4 regions of the Pseudoalteromonas sp. S2893 genome follow, and region 4 is predicted to be linked to each of the others. Evidence: predicted binding sites of a transcription regulator. Region 4 holds the regulator's gene; each other region holds the start of a gene.
The links. The regulator sigma-54, encoded in region 4, starts transcription at its own class of promoters, with help from an activator protein. The targets are predictions, from matches to a motif close to GTTGGCACGNNNNTNGNNT.
Positions count from the first base shown of each region.

Region 1 (4,218 bases), on a different contig from region 4:
AATTTAATGAGCGACTTTTTAACAAGTCATCATTATCAAACGCACCTTATTCATCATGGTGATGAAGTACTTAGCTGGCTTGAAAGTAATAAGCCAAGTGTTATTTTATTAGATATTATGTTGCCAGGGCAAAGCGGTATAGAGCTGTGCAAAGCGATAAGAAAGTTCTCTAATGTGCCCATTATTATGGTTTCGGCAAAGGTAGAGGAGATTGACCGGTTACTCGGACTTGAACTAGGCGCCGATGACTACATTTGTAAACCGTTTAGTTATGCTGAGCTGGTGGCGCGAGTAAAAGCAATTTTAAGGCGTGTGAATACCACAAAAGAGCCGGTAAATAATGCCATGACACTGGATGAAAGTACTTACAGTGTAAACTATAAAAATAGCAGTATAGAACTTACTAATTTTGAATTTCAGCTATTTAAGCCCTTGTATTCCAACCCTAACAGAATCTATTCACGCGATAGCTTAATGGACACCATGTACGCAGACCAACGCATAGTTAGCCACCGTACTATAGACAGCCACATAAAAAAGTTACGTAAAAAGCTTGATGAAGTAACGCAAACCGACAGCGTTATTCAGTCGGTTTACGGTGTGGGCTATCGGTTTGTTCACCCTCAATAGCTAAACGTGAGCGCAGTTTTACTCATCGTCAGCGTTTTTAATACGCTCTAAACGGTCGAACTCTTCGTATTCGGCCGCTTGTATTTCATCGAGTACCGCATCTACATCTGCAGATTCATTACTGTCTTCAAATTCTCCGCTGAGCACAGTGTTTGGTGTTAAGCTGGCCTCTTCAAACAGTGCCCACATTTCTTTAGCGTAATGGGTGTTTAATAGGCTAGGTGCAAACTGCGCATAATAACGGCGTATGTTGTTTACATCGCGCGTAAACATTGCTTGCGCACTGTTATTGGCTGCGGCGTTTACAGCTTGCGGAAGGTCAATAATTACAGGCCCTTTACTATCAACAAGTACGTTAAATTCCGATAAGTCACCGTGGATAATACCAGCGCACAGCATTAATTTAATATAATGAACCATCATACTGTACTGCTCAATAGCGTCTTGCTGTGTAAGGGTCACATGCCCTAACTGTGGAGCAACATCACCGTCTTCATCGCACACAAGCTCCATTAACAACACGCCATCAATACAGTAATAAGTATCAGGAACTCTGACGCCAGCGCGTGATAAACGTGAAAGCGCGTCTACTTCTGCATTTTGCCAAATTTCTTCTTCTAGTTGCCGCCCATAACTAGAGCGTTTACCCATGGCGCGGGCTTGGCGTCCGCCTCTTACTTTTCGGCCTTCTTGATACTGAGCTGCCTTTTTAAAGCTGCGTTTAACGGCATCTTTGTAGACTTTAGCACAGCGAATTTCGCCACCGCTGCGCACCACAAATACATCCGCTTCTTTACCGCTCATTAAGCGGCTTATCACTTCATCAATTAGGCCATCATCAACGAGTGGCTGGAGGCGTTTAGGTATTTTCACTGCGATACAACTAGAAAAATTGGAAGATTAAACATGTATGTTAATAAGTCCTTAGTATGTTAGCTCTCAAAACAGGTGTTGAAAGTGGTTTTAAGTAATTAGTTATCACAATAACCGAAATACCGAATAAGGTAAAAATAACATGATAAAAATCGGATTTATTTTTATTTCCTTATTGTTTGCACAATGTTTGCGTTTTTTAAGCGTACTTTATATTCATACCCTTTATTAATATTTAACCCAAGGTGACCACGATGAAGCATTTTTCTACTTTTGCCGTTGCTGCATTATTATCAATGGCTTTTTCAGCCAATGTTGCAGCCAGAGGCGGTGATAACCCACCACCTAAACCTGACTTTTCAAGCATAGATGCAGATGGTGACGGTGTGATTAGCCTTGCAGAATTTAGCGAAAGTGCGCCACCGCAAGGCGATGCGCAAACTATTTTTGACGAAATAGATGCCGATGGGAATGGCGAAATTAGCGAACAAGAGTTAAGTGAACACAAGCCACCACGCCGCGCACGTTAAGGGAGAAAAATATGATCAACAGTATTGGTAGCTCAGCGAGTTTTATGACTCAACAATCTAGCCAAGTAAGCGCTTTAACTTCAGAGCAAACTGAGTTTGTTAAAGAAACACTTGCAGAATTTGATGCACAAAACCTAAGTACGGAAGATGCGCAAAGTATTCAAGCCGCTTTTGAAGAGCAGGGGATCTCACCTACAAAAGAGTTAGCTGATTTAATGAGCGAACTTGATTTTGACGCTAAAAGTATTGGCGATGCAGGACGCCCTGAAGGGCAGCGCCCGCCACCGCCGCCGCAAAACTCGCTAGAATCTGTTGATACTGACGAAGTGGTTAGCTACTTAGATGAGTTATTAACTGAGTATTCAAGCCAACTATCTGATGAAGATAAAGAATCAATTCTTTCATCGGTACAAGAAAAATTTGGTTTAAGTGAAGGTGATTCACTGCTAAATGTAACTGCTTAGGTGTTATAACTTGAGGTAAAGCTGACTGTTTATCCTTAGGTCTTAAGTCCAAAGCCCGGCAATTATTTTGTTGGGCTTTTTTTAATATACCAATTCGCTTAATTGATTACGTATTATTGCGCATTGGTATTACTCCGCTTGAGGCAAAAAAATCGCGCTAATAGCACCTAACAAACCGAGCAGGCTATACAGCAGAATAAGCTGTGCGGTTGATAAAAATGCTTCTAAAAGCCCTATACTGCCTAACATTAAAAGCAAAATGCCAATTACAGTATTACTAACCGACACGTAATCAGTGCGTTTATTGCCTTGTGCCATATCCACTAAATAGGTTTTACGCCCGAGCCGCACGCCTTGATGAGCAATGCATAGCAAAAAATAAAAACCAGGTATTACCCAAGCATATTCAAACAGCTGGCTATACCATGTGGCTATTACAAACACGCTCACGCCGTTTATGGTGACAAGTAACGCACTGATCACAAGCACCTTTTGGCTAGAAAAGTCGCTGAGTCTTCCCCATATTGGCCCAGAAATTAAACTTGCTAAGCCAGACACGGCTAAAAATACTGCCAATAATGAAAATTCAAACTGCTGAGAGCTTGCTAAAATAATATAAAAAGGCGCGCTTAGGGCTGAGCAAAGTAAAAAGGCGCGGGTAATTACAAAGTGTGCAAATTGTTTATCTTGATAAAGCAGCTTTAATTTACTTAGCGCATTTAAAAAGCCATTTTTACCGCCTTGTGTCGCCCCTTTGTATTCGTTTATGCGGCTATAAAAAAGTGCAGCAACAACCCACAAAACGGCGCCTAAACACAGCGCAATTAATACCGTATTTTGCTCTTTTTGCCCCGAAAAAAACCACATCATTAAACCAAAAGTGAGTGTTGCAAAGCCGGCAATACTTGCCGCCAGGCCACTTATATTGCCCCGCTTTTTTTTAGGAATAACTTTACCTAATACATCTTTAGCGGCAATAGAGTTAAACCCGCGGGCGAGGCTAAAGAGCACCAGCAGGGCTAAAATTGCATAGCCAGCCTGAGCGCCTTCTAGCACAAATGAAACACCAACCATAGCGCCAATACATACCGCTTGGGCAAATGCACCATAAACCCATACCCACTTTCTTACTGAGAGTTTACGGATAATATTGGCTATCGCTAATTGTGGTAATAAAGAGCCCGATTCTCTTATAGGCACCAGCCACGCTATAAACGCGCTTGGTACGTTTAAGCTTTGCATTAACCAAGGCAGAGTGACTTTAGGGTTGAGGAGGGCATCGGCAAATTTACTAAAAAGCTGACTTGTTAATAAAAGAATAAAGTTACCGGCCACTTCTTTGCAGTCATCTTCGTTTATGTCTTTACAGGCGCGTGCGTCTTCATCGTTGTTAAGGCGTTTATAGACTTGATCTTTAGTGAGTTTTTTCATACTGCTAGCTACACAATTTGTTTTGCTCTTTGAGGTACGAATCTACAAAGTGTTGTTCCATAGGTTTAGAAAAGTAATAACCTTGTAGGTGAGACACGCCAATTTCTTTTAACATGTTGGCTTGCTCTAGGGTTTCTACACCTTCAGCGACTACTATAAAATCAAGTGTTGAGGCCATTTGCACAATCGCATGAATTATACTTAAGCCTCGCTTATCCATATTTTGAATGAAACTTTTATCTATTTTTACTATGTCTACACCAATATCTAACATGCTCGACAAGGATGAG
Region 1 covers NZ_PNCY01000019.1:33,702-37,919, reverse strand. Annotated here, with positions in the region: gene CWC04_RS11795 (response regulator) at 1-630, shown strand, start outside; gene CWC04_RS11790 (PA4780 family RIO1-like protein kinase) at 649-1,503, opposite strand; gene CWC04_RS11785 (EF-hand domain-containing protein) at 1,758-2,033, shown strand; gene CWC04_RS11780 (hypothetical protein) at 2,045-2,497, shown strand; gene CWC04_RS11775 (MFS transporter) at 2,627-3,928, opposite strand; gene CWC04_RS11770 (putative bifunctional diguanylate cyclase/phosphodiesterase) at 3,933-4,218, opposite strand, start outside.
Region 1: a site for sigma-54 is predicted at 1,681-1,699, ahead of CWC04_RS11785 (EF-hand domain-containing protein). Genes of this name have one in related genera too.

Region 2 (4,218 bases), on a different contig from region 4:
TGGTTGAACTGGTAGTGGTATTACTTAATGCTGTACTGGTACCCGTGCGTTGTGGACCGCTTATCATGCTGAGTGTGTATGACTCGCTAAAATTAGCGGCGCTATCATCACCTGCCGCTACACCACCAACGTTTTTAAGTGGTACAGATACAGTACGTTGATTATCTTCTGGGCCAACGGTTAATTGCACACCTTGATTATCGTTTGGCAGCATACTGGTAAAATTAAAGGCAAAGGTAATATCCTCTACTGCATCACCGTCGTTATCAATATGAATACTGTAGGTTGCATCTGGGTCCATAGCAAAGTAGTTAGGGCCGCCGTAGGCATCTTGTAGAGGAATATAGTTGGCAATAAACGTAACGTAGTCGTCTCTGCCTGCTTCATAACTATTAAATACGTAAAAGTCGGTAGAGTCTAAGGTTGGAAAGCGGCTAATGTTCGGCGCTTCACGATGACTTGATGCCTCGCTAGAGGTGCTTACTAAGGTACTGCATACTACTACTGCGAGTATAGATGGAGTTAAAGCTTTCATGACTTTTTCCTTTAGTTTTGATTGGAGTCATAACTAATAACGAAACAAAAAGCACAATGGATGCAAAAAAGTTAAATATTTTTTTATTTTGTTAATAAAGGGGTGTTTAACGTTCAAGATTAAATTTTCAGCAGGCTGTTTTGCATTTAGATAAGGAAGTGATAAGAGAGTGTTAAGGGGCTGAAGCGGTTTGGTTTTATACTTATTACAGGGGGTGTATGCAATTAAAATAACGCAGCAGGTATTGAGCACACAATATGATAAGCATCGCAGTACGATTAAGCCTACTTTAGTTTAATCAAATATTAATGGTAAAGGGCGGTAGACCCAAGATAAATAAAAAGGTTGGCCAAACAAAGTTTGACCAACCAGTCGCGTTTATTTAGTTATAAAATAACTAAATCTGTCGTGTACAGTACTTGTGTTGGTAGGCCGTTTGGCGAGCCACCTAAAGGCTCTAAGCTAACAGCGAGTAGGGCAATGTCTTGCGCCTTAAAGCGTGTGCCTTTGAGTAACTGTTTTTCACCGTTTTTAGGCAGTAGACCCAACGAAATTGGCGTGTCTTGCCCTTTTAAAATCATCCACAGCTCGTAGTCTTTATCGGTTTGCGCAACAAGTTTATCACTGGCTTTAACCGATAATGTTTGCTCATCTACGTTAATAAACCACAGTGATTGCTTATCTTGGTTTTGTACTAAAGCAATTTGTTGGCTGTATTGGGGCTGATATGTGGGCTGAATAACCAAAAATGCTAAGATAATACAGGCAGCTGTGGCTATAAATGACCAATTTCGCCACAGCGATGTAGCTGGTTTGATCACCGTTTTAACGGGTTGATTGGTGTGTTCTAATGTATTTAAAATATTCTGCCACACTTGCGCGCGGGGTGTTTGAGGCGTAATTGCACTGGCTAAATCATTTAAATTTTGCTCCCACATTATAGTGGCTTCTCGGGCTTGCGGTAAGCTGAGCATTAAGCGTTGAAAACGTTTTCGTGCCAGGCCTTTTAAAGTACCTAATACATACTGCCCTGCTAAAGCATCAAGTAATTCTGGTTTATTATAATTCATAATGTTAAACACCTCTGCAACTGCTGCAAACCACGCCTGATCCAGCTTTTAACTGTGCCTAAGGGCGTTTCTATGTGATTGACTAACTCACCATGGCTTAGCCCTTTGTAATAGGCTAAATGAATGGCTTGTTTTTGTTGGGGATCAAGTTGCTCAATACAATTAACAAGTTTGGTTTGTTCGTCGTAACTAACATCGACTGCTTGTTCGTCGTATTCATCGTCACCCATTGCCTGCTCTTTTCTTACCTTGTGATAACGCAATGCATCTAAGCTGCGGTATCTCACAATGCTTATCATCCAGCAAATAACAGTGCCTTTAGATGAATTGTACTCTGACGCGTTATGCCAAATTTTTATAAATGCCTCTTGCAGTACTTCTTCTGCGTGCGCGCGGTTTGACAGCATATTTAAACTAATCGCAAAAAGCTTTGCGCTTGTTTGCTGATACAAATCAGCAAACGCGGCTTTGTTACCCTGTGCTGTTTTACACAAAAGGGGAAGTAAATTGTCGTTTTCCATAAGGTTCCTGTTGTTTTTATTATTACCGAGGTGTGTTGAGCTTCGTGAATTAAAAATTGTTTTATTTAAGCGCAACTTAATCGCTTTGAAATAGAGATTAAACAGGCTGTTATAAATTTAACCAATAAAGATAAACACACTCTCAATAAACGTGTGAAAAGAGTGATTGGATGCAAAACTTTTAAGCTGACATTTATATTAGCTGCTGTACACATTGAAACAAGTTTTAAATATAAACAGTTACCTTTGAGTAGTGAGAAAAAATGACCGATTACTGTGTAAAAAGCGCCTAATATGCGAATACAGCTAAAGCTAGCTACTTTTATTTATTTTATATCAGTTACTTAGTGTTGTTTTTGTTCCTAAAAAACAACTTTTATTGGCGTGTAAATTGCTACTACACTTATACACAGCTGTAAAAAAATGTGCCAAAACAGTAAAAATAAAGGAGAAAATATGTGGGCTGCAACGAGTTATTTAATTTTAGCGTTAATTTTTATATTTATAGGGTGGGAGGTTAACTCGGTATATTTTGCAGTGGTATTTTACTGGAGTGCATTGTCGTTAATTCTTGTCAGTGGTGCTTATATTTTTAACTTGGCGAAAATTTTTAGAAAGCGTGAAAATGGTGTTATTCCATTTTATATTCGCTGGGCATTTGTGCCTTTTTTACTGGGTGCTCAAATTTACAATGCGTATTCTCGCAAGCACGATAAAGTCCCTCCCATTCAAAAAATTAACGACCATTTATTTTTAGCATGCCGATTGTTCCCCTCTGATATTGATACGTTAAAAGAAAACGGCATAACGGCAATATTAGATGTAACGTGTGAGTTTGATGGCTTAGAATGGAGCTCTACACAAGAAAATATTAGCTATTTAAATATTCCGGTGCTTGATCATAGTGTGCCTACCCACTCGCAATTAAACCAAGCCATTAACTGGATACATCATCATATTAAAGAAGACCGCCGCGTGGTAGTTCACTGTGCACTGGGCAGAGGGCGTTCGGTATTTGTTATGGCAGCGTATTTACTGAGCCAAGATAAAAACGCCGATGTTCACCAAGTGCTCGCGCAAATAAAAGAAACCCGCGAAACCGCAAATCTTAATAAGCATCAGCTTCGTCATTTAGCAAAGCGACATAACAAGGGCGACTTAGTTATTAAAAACAAAGCCGTTATTATTGCAAACCCTGTGTCGGGTACCAAAATGTGGCAAGACAAAGAGCATTTAATAGTGGCTAGGTTGTCGGCGTATTATGATTTAGAAGTATTAACCACCACCAAAGAAATAGACGGTATTGAGCTTGCTAAACAAGCTATTAAAGATAAGCCAGATATAATAATTGCCTGTGGCGGCGATGGAACCGTGACAGAAGTAGCAAGTGTGTTGGTAAACACTCAGTGCAAGCTGGGTATTATCCCAATGGGCACAGCCAATGCCTTAGCGCATGTGCTTATGGGGATTAGCTCTAAAATCATTCCTGTTGAGCAGGCCTGCGATCTTATTATTGATGGGCAAACCCAAACAATTGATACGGCCTATTGTAATGACGAGCTAATGCTGTTGTTAGCTGGGATTGGTTATGAGCAATCAATGGTAGAAAAAGCAGATAGAGACTCAAAAAACGAATCGGGTCAGCTTGCCTATTTAAGTGGTTTTTTTCAGGCATTTAGTGAGCAAAAAGCGCAAACCCTTTATGTCACCCTTGATGATAATCAAATGCAGGAGGTAAATACAAATAGCTTTATTGTAGCTAATGCTGCGCCATTTACTACGTTATTAGCCCAAGGAGGTGGTCAGCCCGATCACGAAGATGGCCTATTAGACATTAATTGGCTGCTACCTAGTGATGAAAACACCACTCGCGTGTTAAGCATTGCTGAACTTATGTTTAGTAGTATTACACAAACGCATTTAGCAATTAGCTCGCATCATACCAACGCTAAAAAAGTAACGATCACCGCAGACGAAGAAATTAAGTATGTACTCGATGGTGAAATAAAAATAGCGGATACGCTTACTATTACAGTTGACCCTGCCTCGTTAAATGTAATTAGTAAGGAGTTATAAAATACAAAATGCACGT
Region 2 covers NZ_PNCY01000008.1:89,438-93,655, reverse strand. Annotated here, with positions in the region: gene CWC04_RS04015 (DUF4331 domain-containing protein) at 1-535, opposite strand, end outside; gene CWC04_RS04010 (anti-sigma factor) at 922-1,605, opposite strand; gene CWC04_RS04005 (sigma-70 family RNA polymerase sigma factor) at 1,602-2,126, opposite strand; gene CWC04_RS04000 (diacylglycerol kinase family protein) at 2,583-4,202, shown strand.
Region 2: a site for sigma-54 is predicted at 2,505-2,523, ahead of CWC04_RS04000 (diacylglycerol kinase family protein). Genes of this name have one in related genera too.

Region 3 (4,218 bases), 100 kb from region 4:
TCAATATTATTTATTATCTCGTCCATTTTATTGTTCCTATTAGACTGGTTGTAAATATAAAAGCATATTAAACACTTAATATTAACTTTTTATTAACTAAATTACGAATTTTTACTTATTCGCTGTATTTGCCTTTCATTTTTATCACCAATAACAGTTATAAAATCAAATCAGTATATAAACTGACCGAAAATATTTTTTATTGCGTATATATTGTTCAATTTGTAAATAAAGCCAATGTGTTCTAAACCTTTAAGAGACACCTTGTTAAGGAGCGTTGTTATGCCAACAACAAACACGATTAATAAACACTCTGAATTTGCCCGCTGCATTGAATGCAATAAGGTAAACACATTTGCGGCTTTTCACTGGCTAGCACTGGCATTTAAAGACATGACCCGTGCGCCCATATTGAGCCTTATTTACGGGGTAATATTTACCCTTATTCCTGTTGCTATTGTTTACTGGGCAATGTTTACAGGTACATATTTAGTAATACTGCCTGCAACCGTGGCGTTTGCATTGATAGGCCCAGCCTTTGCGGCAGGCCTTTACGATGTAGCATGGGAGCTTGAAAAAGGCCATAAACCCACACTTAGCCACTCTATAAAGTCGATGTTTAGAAACCCAGTAGGCGAATGGGGCTTTGCAATAATGCTAATGGTTATCATGATTGCTTGGATGCGTTTAGCCGCACTTGTGCATGCTTTGTATCCTAGCCACGCCAATCCCACCTTTGAAGAGTTATCGGCGTTTTTAACGTTAGGCAGCATAATAGGAGGGGTATTACTGGTGACTGTATTTTCGCTTTCTGCTTTTGCTCCACAAATAATGATGGAGCGCCGAGTAGATATTATGACCGCTGTAATAAGCTCTATGAACGCTGTAAAAACTAACTTTGCCGCTATGGTGGTATGGTCAATTTGTATATTTGTATTGGTAGCTGTTGGTTTTGCTACCGGCGCCACGGGCTTTATTGTAATTATGCCTTTGCTTAGTTACGCCAGTTGGCATGCTTATATTGCAGTTATTAAAACCAAAAAACCTCGCGGTTACGAGTAACAACCAACCACTTAAAGTTCCAACCACACTGACTAAAAATAGCGCCAAAAGGCGCTATTTTTTATCAACCTAGCAAAGCAAGCTGTGCTTAAAATACCCAAATAGCATGTAAAAAGGGCTGGTTTTCTATTTTATTAGTCCCTAACTTGTTGTACCAATAGCGCCACTCCACCCCTACCATTAACTGTTGCGGGTTTAAATTAAAGTTTTGCCCTACATCCCAATGCACAGCGGGTTGAGCAAGCAACCACTCATTAACTTTATTGCCTAGTTCGTCATCACGCCCAGAAATATATTCTACGTGGCCGGTAAAATAAAATGCTTGGCTAGCTAGTGTAAAAGGTGCACCCCATGCAAGGTCTATAAAAATACTGTTGTCTTGCTTGGCTAGCTGATCTTTTTGCACGCCGCCGTTGGCATCAATGTAACCTGCAAAAGTAGTTGTTAAAAAATCAAAGCCTGGGGCATCCCAACTGAGCTTGATGCCTGGGGTGTATTTCATTAACCCCTCTTCACCGGCGTTTATACCAAACACTAAACCTGTGTCTTTTATTGCACCGTAACGCACTGAGGTATCAAAGGCTTTTGATAAGCTAAGCGTTGTGTACCACTCGCCATATATACCCGTATCTTGAAAACCATCACTAAGGCTGTCGTTTAAAAAGTCGATAAAAAAGTAGTTATCACCTAAGTCATGCTCTGAGGCATGCTCTATGGTGTAGGTGCGTGTAAATGACGACTCCCCGGTGAAGGGATTTAAGGCATCGCCAAAATTTGTGTGAAGCTGTGTGACGCTCCAATTTTCTGCTAGTGCTGAGTGAGACAAAAGCAGTATAGATATTGTAAACAGTGTTTTTAAAAAATTCATGATTTATTTACATAACCCCAATTAAAATGCGGCGGGAGTATATCAGTGAGCATTCACCAACTAAAGAGATTAAATAAGTACAAAGGCTGATTTTTAAAATCTAAGCAGTAAAGCCCAATAGCGCGGCTTTAAAAGAGCAGCGTTAGCCCTTTATAAAACACCTGAATTAATCATTACGCAGGTAATAAATAAGCACCTTTATATTTTGTATACCCTTGCATAGCTTATTTACTGGGTTTTATTTAGAGGTTGTAGCGCGTGCAATATTAAGATGGGCTTTTAAAGGCAATTTAATAACGGCATGAATTGTAAGGCTAGGTACTTTAGTTAGCTGTATTACACAGACTATGCCTTATTGAGCATAAACAAATTTCAACTCAATCGATAAACAGCCACAGCTTTTTTACTACTGTGCACAATTTACAAAAATAAGTGCATAAAATTCATATTCTACGTCTCTCCCTTTTTAACCTTACGTACCCAATCAAAAATAAAGCATTAAATATCAACAATTTAAACAAATAAACTTGGTAGGCATAGGCTTTGCTTCATGTATTGCAAGTTAAATGGTAGCAATGGCTACATACAACAAATTACACAACGGGAGACATTATGAGTAACTCACAACACCCAATTGAATTTACAGCCCCAGGTATGGATAACGAATCAGCAAAAAAAACAATTGAAACACTCGATAACCGACTCGTAGCGCTTTTAGACTTACAACTTACTTTAAAGCATATTCACTGGAATGTAGTAGGCCCAAGCTTTATTGGTGTGCATGAAATGTTAGACCCACAAGTCGATGCTATTCGCGAAATGACCGACACCATCGCAGAGCGTATTGCTACATTAGGCGGTACGCCACAAGGTACACCTAAGTCAATTGTAGATCGCCGCACATGGGAAGAATACTCATTAGGTAAAGCCTTTGTAGTAGAGCATTTAGGTGCATTAGACAAAGTATACAGCGGCGTAAACGCCGACCACCGCAAAGCCATTGGCACGCTGTCTGAATTAGACCCAGTATCAGAGGATATGATCACCAGCCAGCTAGGTGACTTAGAGCAGTTTCAATGGTTTGTACGTGCACACATTGAATCGTCTGCAGGTAAACTAAATCATTAATTTATTACCCACTTTGCCATACAAGGAATGTTAATAAGAGTTAAAGGACTAATAAAGATACAAGGACACGTTACAAAAGTAGGTACAGGATGAAGTGCAAACTACAAGGACTCGTTGCTTATTACATAGAGGATGTAGTAAATGCACCAAGGATGATTAAAGCTTGCTAACGGATTTGGTAAACCTACAAGGATTGTTAAAATACAAACGCTTAGTATACCTATACTAAGCGTTTGTATTTTTTACCACTTTAAAGCTTAAAACTATCCCAAGGACCAGTAATAGCCAACGTTTTAGTTGGCATGTATACGTTTACAAACAAGGTTTGCCCGTCAGGTGAAAAACACGCCCCAGCAAGCTCTGTTTGCGCATGCAATTTAGCAAAGTTATACACCTCTCCTTTGGGTGTCACCCCGCGTAAATGGTTATTCACCGTGTCTGTGTATTGATCCTCACATACAATTAAATGCCCGTTAGGTGCTACCGTTAAATTATCACCAAAGTTGTATAACGACTCGTTTGTACTTTCTACAAATAGTTGTATTTTACCAGGCTCATTTTGCTCTAACTCAGTGCCTTCGTTTTTTGAAGGTGTGTACTTCATTACCTGACCTAACTGCTTTTTGCCCCCATTAGTACAGCAAAAATAAAGCTCATTTTTACCCCAATGTATTCCCTCTCCTCGTGCGAATAAGGCTGCACCTTTTTTATAACCTTGCTTACGTAGGTCATCATTTGGGCTTTTAGGATCTGTGAGCGTTATCCATTCAACTAAAAGGTCGCTGTGTAATGGCATGGCCGGTGAATCCCAATTTCGGCTATCAAACTGAGGCTGGTTTTTAATTACCATAGCTTGCAATATGCCGCCTTTATTTAACTTATCGCGATGATGAGGAATAAACCGATAAAACAAACTATCGCCTCTATCTTCAGTTAAATAAACAATACCGGTTTGTGGGTCTATTGCGGCGGCTTCATGATTAAACCGGCCCATATCATATAATGGCTCAGGCTTAATTAAGCCTTTGGCGCTGGCTGGTACCTCAAAAATGTAACCGTGAGATTGAGACAAGCCATCGCTTTTATCCATAACGGTTTCTTCGCAGGTTAGCCAACTACCCCACGGCGTTACACCGCCTGAGCAGTTTCTTATTGTGCCA
Region 3 covers NZ_PNCY01000010.1:45,953-50,170, forward strand. Annotated here, with positions in the region: gene CWC04_RS05785 (mechanosensitive ion channel family protein) at 1-26, opposite strand, end outside; gene CWC04_RS05790 (DUF2189 domain-containing protein) at 283-1,062, shown strand; gene CWC04_RS05795 (nucleoside-binding protein) at 1,151-1,930, opposite strand; gene dps (DNA starvation/stationary phase protection protein Dps) at 2,543-3,058, shown strand; gene CWC04_RS05805 (alkaline phosphatase PhoX) at 3,309-4,218, opposite strand, start outside.
Region 3: a site for sigma-54 is predicted at 2,461-2,479, ahead of dps (DNA starvation/stationary phase protection protein Dps). Genes of this name have one in related genera too.

Region 4 (4,218 bases):
CGCGTTACGAGTACATCAAGCAGTTCTTTTTCTTTTTTTATTGCTAAATCAAGCGGCAGTGAATCGATGGATAAAGGGTGTAATCTGCGTGTTTCTGAAAAACGTTTGATCAGTGTTTGATCATCACTATCTAAATAAAACAGTGTGGGTTTAGCAAAGTCAGGAAGGTACTCGAGAATATCGTTAAATTCGTCTTGTTCTTTGGGGATATTACGAACATCTATACTAACGGCTATTTTGTCATAGTTATCTGAAACACTTCGCACTAAAGAGGGCAGTAGGTTGACCGGAATATTATCTACGCAATAATAGCCTAAATCTTCAACCACGCGTAAAGCAACCGACTTACCTGAACCAGAACGGCCGCTTATGATAATTAACTCCATTTATAGCCCTTAGTATTTACTACGATTGATCAACAATTACTTGATACAGCTCTGCATCGGTTTTAGCACTACGCAGCTGTTTACAAAATTCTTTGTTGCTCAGTTTATCAGCTATGGTTGCCAGAGTCTTTAGGTGCTGTTGGTTATCGCCATCTGGTACGATGAGTGCAACAAAAATATCAACAGGGCAGTTATCAATAGCGTCAAAGTTAACAGGCGTGTCGCTAACAAGTACTAAAGCCAGCGGCTCTTCTACGCCACCCATTCTGCCATGAGGAATGGCGATCCCCCGGCCAATACCAGTACTGCCTAGCTTTTCTCTGCTTGCCAGCGCATTAAGAATATCTTGTTGTGGTAAGTAGGGGAGCTTTTCATGAGCAAGCTCACTGATAAACTCTAAAATTCTTTTTTTACTACTAAAAAGGACCGCAGCTTTGCTGCAGTCCTGGCATACTAATGTACTTAATTTCATAATATTAGTGTCTAGCAAGCTTCTCTTTATGTTTTATGACTTGACGATCGAGCTTGTCAATCAACGAGTCTATAGCGGCATACATATCTTGGTGCTCTGTTGAGGCAAATAAATCTGCGCCACTTACATGAATAGTCGCTTCTGCTTTTTGGTTGAGTTTTTCTACATCGAGAATGACATGCACATTGCTAATATGATCTGAGTGCCTTTCTAGCTTTGCAAATTTATTATTTACATAGTCTCTAAGTGAATCAGTTACTTCTACGTGACGACCAGTTAGGTTTAGTTGCATAAGCATTTCCTCTTTGTTTTTTACGTCTTATATCAAACTCTTTCTCTGATTTGACGGTGGAATAGCTAGCGATTCACGGTATTTTGCTATTGTGCGTCTAGCTACTTTAATTCCTTGCTCTGCCAATATATCCGCAATTTTACTATCACTCAATGGTTTAGCTGAGTTTTCCGCGGCAATTAGCTTTTTAATTAGGGCACGTATTGCGGTTGATGAACACTCTCCGCCGTTTTCAGTGCTTACGTGGCTTGAGAAAAAATACTTAAGCTCAAAAATACCACGTGGCGTATGCATATATTTTTGCGTAGTAACACGCGAAATTGTCGATTCATGCATTTCTACCATTTCAGCAACATCGTTTAAAACCATTGGCTTCATGGCTTCTGGGCCATGTTCAAAAAATGCCTGTTGCTGTTTTACAATACAGTTAGTTACCTTAAGTAGCGTGTCGTTTCTGCTTTCAAGGCTTTTTATAAACCATTTAGCTTCTTGTAAGTGAGAGCGAATAAACTGGCTATCACCACTTGATTTTACGGTACGAGACATAGCCGCGTACTGACTATTTACGCGTATTTTTGGCATGCTATCTGGATTTAGCTCTACCACCCAGCGGCCTTTTATTTTTTTAACCGACACATCCGGTATTACATACTCAGACTCTTCCCTTACTATTGTATCTGCAGGTTTTGGGTTGAGGGTATGTATTAGGGTCATGACCTCTTTAAGCTCGTCTTCTTTAAGCTTAGTCTTTTTCATTAATGTACGATAGTCGCGTGCCGCTAATAGATCAATGTGATCGGTTAAGATCATTTTAGTTTGTTCTATAAAAGGGGTGTCTTTATCAAACTGGTTTAGCTGAATACACAAGCACTCTTGTAAACTGCGCGCGGCTATACCTACAGGGTCAAATAACTGAATACGCTTTAAAACGGCTTCTATTTCGTCAAGTTCAACTTCAACTTCGTCATCGTTTTCTTGGTTAAAGCTTTCTAAAATTTCTTCGCAACTTAGCGTTAAAATACCCGAGTCATCTACAGCTTCTACAATGGCAATAGCAATGGCTTCGTCAGTTGGGCTAAAAGGAGTAAGCTGAAGCTGCCACATTAAATACTCATGTAGCGTTTCAGTAGAGGCACCTTGATAAATAGACTCATCTTCTGGCATTGGGCCTGAGGATGCAGCAGGGGCTGCGCTCATGTACTCATCCCAAGTTACATCCATTGCCATATCATCGCTAATGGTGTCTTTATTTAAAGCTTCGCCACTGTCTTGCTCGTACTCGCTGGTTGTATCGTCAGCCGATGCGCTTACGGTTACATCATCCGTATCTGCTTTTTGTTCATTTTTTCCAGCCGACTCTTCCGTGTAATCTTGCTCTTCTACTTCTAATAGCGGGTTGCTATCAAGTGCTTCTTGTATTTCTTGCTGGAGATCCAATGTACTGAGCTGCAGCAAGCGAATCGCTTGTTGCAATTGTGGAGTCATTGTAAGTTGCTGGCCCATGCGCAGCTGTAATGATTGCCTCATGTATCTCTAACAATCCTTTTATGTTGTTATAATTAATATTAGCAGATGCTTGTAGGTGTGGCTTAAATGTTACAGCCTAAATTGCTCGCCTAAATAAACATCGCGTACAGTTTTGTCATTTAATACGTGTTCTGGGGTGCCAGATGCAATTAGCTCCCCATGAGAAACAATGTAGGCTTTTTCACAAACATCAAGGGTTTCTCTTACATTGTGATCGGTAATTAATACGCCAATGCCACGGTTTTTAAGATGTTCTATTATTTTCTTTATATCTAACACTGAAATCGGATCAACACCAGCAAAAGGCTCATCCAATAAAATAAATTTAGGGTTCGCTGCCAGTGCTCTGGCAATTTCTACACGGCGGCGTTCACCACCAGAAAGCGCCATACCTTGGCTATCGCGAATATGCTGAATACTAAATTCATCAAGTAAGTTGTTAAGCGTTTCTTCTCGCGCGGCTTTATTGAGCTCTTTACGCGTTTCTAAAATCGCCATTAAGTTTTGATAAACTGTCAGCTTTCTAAATATTGATGACTCTTGCGGCAAATAGCCAATGCCTAAGCGGGCGCGGCTGTGCATAGGTAATAACGTAATGTCGTTATCATCAATAGAAATTTTGCCTTTGTCGCTAGGTACTAACCCTACAATCATATAAAAGGTGGTGGTTTTACCTGCGCCATTAGGGCCCAATAAGCCAACAATGCTGCCGGCTTCTACCTCAAGGCCTACATTTTTTACAACTTGGCGGCCTTTATAGCTTTTTGCTAATAGTTCTGCTTTTAAGGTGCTCATGGTTGACCTTCGTTACCTGTTTTTTCTTTAATTTTTGCTTCAACAGGCACTAAAATTGTGTGGACACGATCCGTAGAGTTTTCGTCTTTTTCTGCGCTAATAAGCTGCTGCTGCATATCGTAGGTAATACTTTTAGCATTAATTTTTTGACCGGCTTGTGCGACTTCAGCATCGCCAACAAGCGTTAAAAATCGCTTTGCTACGTCGTAACGTACTTCGTTTGCACTGGCACTCATTACAGTACCATCGTCTTGTTTTTCTTCGAAGTAGGCTGGGCTGCCAGTGGCAATAAGGAGTTGTTTGTTATCCCCTAAGTCTTCACGTTTATGTACTTCGAGTCGGTCGGCTGTAATTTTGCGATTACCATGCACAATTTCGACGTTCTTTTCAAAAATACCTACGTTTTCTTTAAGTTGGCCTTCTTGACGGTCTGCACTAATAGAAATTTGATTTGCTGGCGGTTGAGCAGCAGGCTCAGCAGCAGAGGCGCTAAATGCAAGCATTAGCGATGGGATAATAAGTATTTTAGTGAGTTTATTGGTCATAATATATTGTTCGCGTATGGTTAATTAGTTTTATTACTTCGGTTTTTAAATCGGCTTCAAGGCCTTTCCCGACAATTTTTAAATTAGGCCCAGTGACAACCACTGGTTGCTCAGAGCGCATTGTTAGCGCTTTAATGTCGACTTCGATGTTATCGGCATTGATGTTATCTATCATGGCATTATCAACTAAATTTTTAGCAA
Region 4 covers NZ_PNCY01000010.1:149,514-153,731, reverse strand. Annotated here, with positions in the region: gene rapZ (RNase adapter RapZ) at 1-386, opposite strand, end outside; gene CWC04_RS06320 (PTS sugar transporter subunit IIA) at 406-858, opposite strand; gene hpf (ribosome hibernation promoting factor) at 863-1,150, opposite strand; gene CWC04_RS06310 (RNA polymerase factor sigma-54) at 1,178-2,677, opposite strand; gene lptB (LPS export ABC transporter ATP-binding protein) at 2,747-3,472, opposite strand; gene lptA (lipopolysaccharide transport periplasmic protein LptA) at 3,469-4,017, opposite strand; gene lptC (LPS export ABC transporter periplasmic protein LptC) at 4,007-4,218, opposite strand, start outside.